DNA from 3 places in the Sodalis sp. RH19 genome. Region 1 is predicted to be linked to each of the others. Evidence: riboswitches for the same ligand, from Rfam matches in the RefSeq annotation. Region 1 holds a riboswitch; each other region holds the start of a gene.

What was found. Region 1 has a riboswitch for thiamine pyrophosphate ahead of thiB (thiamine ABC transporter substrate binding subunit). Riboswitches for the same ligand answer to the same signal wherever they lie in the genome.
Region 2: another riboswitch for thiamine pyrophosphate. It lies ahead of thiC (phosphomethylpyrimidine synthase ThiC); the one in region 1 lies ahead of thiB (thiamine ABC transporter substrate binding subunit).
Region 3: another riboswitch for thiamine pyrophosphate. It lies ahead of thiM (hydroxyethylthiazole kinase); the one in region 1 lies ahead of thiB (thiamine ABC transporter substrate binding subunit).

The regions. Positions count from the first base shown of each region.
Region 1 covers NZ_CP178734.1:3,531,521-3,533,786, reverse strand. The annotation lists gene thiP (thiamine/thiamine pyrophosphate ABC transporter permease ThiP) at 1-100, opposite strand, end outside; gene thiB (thiamine ABC transporter substrate binding subunit) at 111-1,091, opposite strand; TPP riboswitch at 1,138-1,255, opposite strand; gene sgrR (HTH-type transcriptional regulator SgrR) at 1,306-2,266, opposite strand, start outside.
Region 2 covers NZ_CP178734.1:4,327,159-4,329,424, forward strand. The annotation lists gene rsd (sigma D regulator) at 90-611, shown strand; TPP riboswitch at 656-769, shown strand; gene thiC (phosphomethylpyrimidine synthase ThiC) at 869-2,266, shown strand, end outside.
Region 3 covers NZ_CP178734.1:352,955-355,220, reverse strand. The annotation lists gene thiD (bifunctional hydroxymethylpyrimidine kinase/phosphomethylpyrimidine kinase) at 1-556, opposite strand, end outside; gene thiM (hydroxyethylthiazole kinase) at 553-1,347, opposite strand; TPP riboswitch at 1,387-1,487, opposite strand; gene ACL2XF_RS01655 (helix-turn-helix transcriptional regulator) at 2,133-2,266, opposite strand, start outside.

The sequences.
Region 1 (2,266 bases):
GCGTCGGCGCGTTCAGCCACAAGGCGCCGACCGCCGTCAGGGCCACGGCCGTAAGCATCAGCGCGGCCAGCAGTCCCGGCCATAACCAGCGCGGTATCATCGGCCAGGCATCATTGGCTGACGGAACGCAACCAATCCTGGGTCCACGCGCCGCGTTTGGCCGCCACGTCATCCGCGCTGAAATTCAACGTCTTGGCCGGCAATACGTCAAAGCCGGCCGGCAGCGCGGTTTTGATCACCGGATACATCCAGTTGCCGGTGGGAATGGTCTGCTGGAAAGCCGGGGAAACGACAAAACGCATAAACTGCTGCGCCAGCTGCGGATTTTTACTGGCGGCTAATTGTCCGGCCACCTCGACCTGGAGATAGTGGCCTTCGCTGAAGGTCGCCGCCGCATAGTTATCCTTCTTTTCCTCGTTGATATGATAGGCCGGCGACGTGGTATAGCTGAGCACCATGTCCGCTTCTCCTTTCAGGAATAAGCCATAGGCTTCGCTCCAGCCCTTGGGCACGGTAACGGTTTTTTTCGCCAGCCGTTGCCAGGCCTGGGGCGCTTTATCGCCATATACCTGCTGCACCCAGAGCAATAAGCCCAGTCCCGGGGTACTGGTGCGCGAATCTTCGTAAATGATTTTCAGCGCCTGCGGCCCGTCTATCAGTTCATGCAGGCTTTTGGGCGGATTTTTCAGCTTGTTCTTGTCATAGACAAACGCAAAATACCCGTAATCAAAAGGCAGGAAGGTGGGATCATGCCACGCCTGCGGCAAGGTCAGATGAGCGGTGTCGACGTTATGCGCCGTAAAGAGATGCGTATCCTGCGCGGGCTTAAGCAGGTTGTTATCCAGGCCCAGCACCACATCCGCGTCGCTGTTCTTGCCTTCGATGCGCAGACGGTTGAGCAGGGCGACGCCATCTTCCTGCACGACATATTTCAGCTCGCAGCCACAGTCTTTTTCAAAGGCGGTTTTTATCGCCGGCCCCGGGCCCCATTCGGAGGCAAAGGAATCATAGGTATAAACCGTCAGGACGGGTTTTGCCAACGCCGGGGCGGCGGCGAGCAATAGCAGGCAGGGTAACCATTTTTTCAACACTTTGCGCTCCTGGAAAAAAAAGGCGGCAAAGGCGTTTGAGGCGGCAGCGGGACGCACTCTCAAATCCCTTCGCCGGTATTAGCCGGATCAGGTTCGACGGGTATACTCTCAGCTTGCGCGCCGGCTAACGCTATGCCGGACGCTTCGCACCCCGTTGAGAACAAATGCAAGTGTAATGGTTTTATCCCTGGCTTAACAGCCTGTCTTACGTGTCTTATGTGTCTTGCGGGTCCGGCGGGGCGAACCAGGCGGATTTGAAATCAAACCATCCCAGCGTATTCATCCTGACCCCGCGCATGCTGCGCTGGCCCTGTAGAATCAGCCAATGATGGAACAGCGGGTGCAGGCGATGGCCGGTGATAAGCGATTGGCACCATTGCGCCATGGACAGGCCCTTGCCGCGCCATTTCTCCAGCGCGTCGCTAAGGTCGGCCGGCAGGCAATGATGCATCAGCGGCATCTCGTAAAAGCTGGCGAACAGGGAATAATCCAGCGGCAGGTAAAAATTAGCGCTGCCGAGCCATAAATCGCTCTCGGCCTCACCGTTATGCCAGGCGGCATAATCCACGGTATTGATCACCAGCGCGATGTCCTGCCGGGCCAGCACCGCACCGAGCGCGCGGCAAAGATCATCGAATTCCGAATGGGCGCGATAAACCGTCAGGGTGATGCTGCGCAGCTCCGCGGGCCTTGGCCGCGGTTGCGCGACCCGGCTATGGCGCCAGCGCGGCAGGATACCGTAGGCCGGCGACCAGTAATGCTGGTAGACCGATCCCGCCTCGGTCAGCATGGCGATGGGATCGATATTTTCACTCAGCCAGCGGCGGGTATCATCGTTTTGCATCAGCGGCGAACGGGCATCAAACAGCAGGAAATAGCAGCCTTCCTCCAGCCGGGTTTCCAATTGACCCGGGGTGCTGTTATCCGCCTGGAGCTGGACGCCGGAATAGCTCAGCTCGGCGGTGAGTTCCGGCAAGATCCAGATATTCACTTCATCAATCAGTGCGCGATAGCCGAAATAATCATCAAAGGCGCGAATCTTCAATAAGCTTTCCCGGTTGTCGATCACCGCATAGGGTCCGGTGCCGACGGGACGGCGGACGAAGTCCGGCATCGTCTCCCATTCCTGCGGCAAAATCATGGCCGGCACGCTGCCCAATAGCCAGGGCAGCCAG
Region 2 (2,266 bases), 800 kb from region 1:
AGTTGCACTACCTCTTATTCACTGGCAAGCTAGAAATTAGCTTTAATTGATGAGTAACGCAGCGTTACTTTATTACATCGGAGTCAATCATGCTAAACCAGCTGGACATTCTGGCTCAACGCGTTGGCGGCAGTAACGAACTGATCGATCAGTGGATACTGGCCCGCAGGAAGTTGCTCATTGCGTATTACCATCTCATCGGTCTTAAGCCCAATAAAGAAAAGCATACTCCCCTGGACGAAAACGCGCTGGACGACTTTTGCCATAAACTGGTGGACTACCTTTCCGCCGGCCATTTCCATATCTACGATCGTATCGTTCAGGACGCGGACGATACCAGCAGCAGCAAAAGAATCATCAGTACCCAGTTGTATCCGGCGTTGCAGGAAAATACCAAACAAATCATGGCATTTTATGATAGCCAATTGGAAACGGCCATCGATCATGATAACTGTATGGAGTTCCAACAGGCGCTTTCCGGCGTGGGCGAGGCCCTGGCCACGCGTTTTGCCCTGGAGGACAAACTGATCCAGCAGGCGCTGGAATATAAAGCGGACTACCTGGCCTCGGTGCCGGCCGCCAATAATCCGGACGTATCGCGTCTGGCGTAATTTTGCGGTAAGCAGTAAGTCGTAACCGGTCCTTCACGGGCCGCTATATCTTGTCGGAGTGCCTAGCGCGTACATTACGCCAGGCTGAGACCGTTAATTCGGGATCCGCGGAACCTGATCGGGTTAATACCTGCGAAGGGAACAAGAGTAAAGCAACGCTTTGATTTATAGTCTATTTTGCTAAATTCAAAGCCCGGCCTCATTACTCCCGTAGCGCTCCTGACAAGCAATTTTCCCGTTTATTGTGAGGAATTGCTATGTCGTTATCCAAAACCACCCCTTCCCGCCGTGAGCAGCGCGCCCAGGCGCAGGAATTCATCCATCGTCTGAAAGGCGAAGCCTTCCCCAACTCCCGGCGTATTTATCTCCAGGGCAACAGCGCCGACATCCGGGTGCCGATGCGGGAGATCGCGCTTAGCCCCACGCTTATCGGCGGCAACGGCAAAACGCCGCGCTACGAAGAAAACGAGCCGGTGCCGGTATACGACACCGCCGGACCCTATGGCGATCCGGCGACAGAGATAGACGTGCGCGCCGGCCTTCACCGCCTGCGTTCGGGCTGGATTGAGCAGCGCGGGGACAGCGAGGCGTTGAACAGCCTAAGCTCGCGTTATACCGGCGAACGCCGGGCCGACGAGGGCCTGGATGAGGTTCGTTTCGCCCCCAGCCATACGCCGCGGCGCGCCAAATCCGGCCGGCGCGTCACGCAATTGCATTATGCCCGCGCCGGCGTCATTACGCCGGAAATGGAGTTTATCGCCCTGCGGGAAAATATGGGCCGCGAACGCATCCGCGGCGACGTATTGCTGCAACAGCATCCCGGCCAGAGCTTCGGCGCGCATTTGCCGCCGGATATTACCCCGGAGTTCGTGCGCCGGGAAGTGGCCGACGGTCGTGCCATTATCCCCGCCAATATCAACCATCCGGAGTCGGAGCCGATGATTATCGGCCGCAATTTCCTGGTCAAGGTCAACGCCAATATCGGCAACTCGGCCGTCAGTTCATCCATTGAGGAAGAGGTCGAGAAGCTGGTCTGGGCGACCCGTTGGGGAGCGGATACGGTGATGGACCTGTCCACCGGCCGCTATATCCATGAAACCCGCGAGTGGATCCTGCGCAACAGTCCGGTGCCCATCGGCACGGTGCCCATCTACCAGGCGCTGGAAAAAGTCAACGGCGTGGCGGAAAACCTGACCTGGGAATGCTTTCGCGACACCTTGCTCGAGCAGGCGGAACAGGGCGTGGACTATTTTACCATCCATGCCGGCGTGCTGTTGCGTTACGTGCCGATGACCGCCAAACGGTTGACCGGCATCGTGTCGCGCGGCGGATCCATTATGGCCAAATGGTGCCTGTCGCATCACCAGGAAAGCTTCCTGTACGAGCATTTTCGCGATATTTGCCAGATTTGCGCCGACTACGACGTCTCATTATCCCTCGGGGACGGCCTGCGTCCCGGCTCCATCCAGGATGCCAACGACGAAGCGCAGTTTGCCGAACTCTATACCCTGGGCGAATTGACCAAAGTTGCCTGGGAGTACGACGTGCAGGTGATGATCGAAGGCCCTGGCCATGTTCCCATGCAGATGATCCGGCGCAACATGACCGAACAGCTGGAGCATTGCCACGAAGCGCCGTTTTATACCCTGGGGCCG
Region 3 (2,266 bases), 2.6 Mb from region 1:
TGGAGTCGCCATGCAGGTGGCCGCCCTTCATCACCACCGCCTGGCAGCCGTAGGCCAGGAGTTCCCGGCCCTGCCGGCGCATTTCCTCCTCGCTGGCGGCGGCGCGGCAGCCCAGCAGCGCCGCCGCTTCCGGCAAATTAGGGGTGATGATGGACGCCAGCGGCAATAAGACATCCCGCACGGCGCTCACGGCATCCGGCGACAGCAGGAAATCGCCGCTTTTCGCCACCATCACGGTATCGAGCACCACATAGGGTATGGGATATTGCCGCAGTTTTGCCGCCACCGTCCGCACGATGTCCGCCTGCCCGAGCATGCCGATTTTAGCGCTGTCGATACGCAGGTCACCGAGCACGGAATCCAGCTGGGCGGCGACGAATTCAGCGCTGATAGGATAGATGGACTGCACGCCGCGGGTATTTTGCGCCACCAGCGCGGTGATGACCGTGGCGCCATAGGCGCCAAGCGCCGAGAAGGTTTTTAAATCAGCCTGGATACCGGCGCCGCCGCTGGGATCGGTGCCGGCGATACTGAGCAGGTTATGGCAGCGCTTCATTGTATATCCTCCTCCTGCAGGCCGTACAGCCGGTCGAGGAAGCCGACGGCAAAGCTGCCCGGACCCGCCGCGTCCCGGGCGGTTAACCGCCCGGCCCGCGCCATGATCCTGCAGGCGGCGGCCAGATGCTGCAACCGATCGCCCGGCAGGGCGCAAAACGCCGCCGCCACGGCCGATAAGGCGCAGCCGGTACCGGTGACGCGCGTCATCATGGCGTCGCCGTCGGTTACGGACCAGACCCGATCGCCGTCGGTGATAAAATCCACCCGGCCGGTAACCGCGACCAGGGTGCCATAGTCCGCGGCCAGCTGGCGGGCAAAAGGCAGGGCGTAGCGGGAGTCGTCGGCGCTGTCCACGCCGCGGCCCAGGGCCGGCTGCCCGGCCAGCGCCAGGATTTCCGAGGCATTGGCGCGAATGGCGGCGGGTTTTAACGTCAATATGCCCCGGGCAAATTCAGTACGGAAGGTTAATGCGCCCACGGCCACCGGATCCAGCACCCATGGCGTGCCGGCCTGATTGGCCGACGTAATGGCGGCCATCATCGCCTCGGCCCGCGGCGCGGTCAGCGTGCCGATATTCACCAGCAGCGCATCGGCCATGGCGGCGAACTGAACCGCCTCACGGGGTTCGATCACCATGGCCGGGGCGGCGCCGACGGCCAGGAGCGCATTGGCGGTAAACGCCTGTACCACGTCATTGGTCATACAATGGACTAATGGCTTGCGCTGGCGCAGCAGGGTAAGGGAAGACGCGGCGGCTAAGCCGGGCAGTTCGGCAGGTTCGGTAATCATAGCGCTCCCAGCCGGCGCTGAGGAAGACGGACCCGGCGGGACAACAGGCCGTGACTTCCCTACGCTGGCATTATCCAGATCAGGTCATACGGGTAAAATCTCAGTCCGGCGCACAGCGGCGGACACCCCGAGTCAAGTGGCATGATTATCCGGCGGGCGGGAGAAAAGATCAATGGTGAGTTTGCCGGCGGAGCCTGGTCCCTCCGCCGGCGTCGATCTCATAAACACAATTATCAGCAGACTTAATAATAAGGCTATGAGCAGGGCCGCTGGGGACTGACCAACATCCGGCCGTAACAAACGTCCCCGCAGAATTGCGCACCCGTGGCACCGGTGGGCGTCAACCACCACTGCGCACTGTCCCCGGCCCCCTCCAGGCGGGCAAATCCCGCCTCGGCCAGCGCGCTTAACCGCCCGGCCAGCCAGGGATCGTCTTTTATCGGCGGGGAAAAGCGCCAACGGGGCTCAGCATGACAAAACATTGGCTTATTATTCATGAGATCGATTAAAATTATTTTATGGAGATGCTCAGAGGAATATGCCGTTAATGAAAACAAAGCTAATAAATTAAAAAGACAGAATCTAATCATGCCTACCTTCAACAGCCAGAAGAATCACCGGGCAATGATAGCATCAAATTTCTCGCGGCAACGCCTGCATCTTAAACACTATATAAATGATTGCAAATATATTGGCAACGCTGTCCATTTTAAGCCGACAGCATAATAAAACTCCCACAGATGGACAGGGTTGTGATCACGTTGCGCGAAATGATAAATGGATAGTTAACCAAATAATTTAAGTTCCGTGGCCCGGCTGATGGCATGTTTTGCATTCGTAACGCCTAGCTTATCAATAATATTTCTGATATGAAATTTTACCGTTCCCTCGCGTATTGCCAGGATGGTCGCGACCTCGC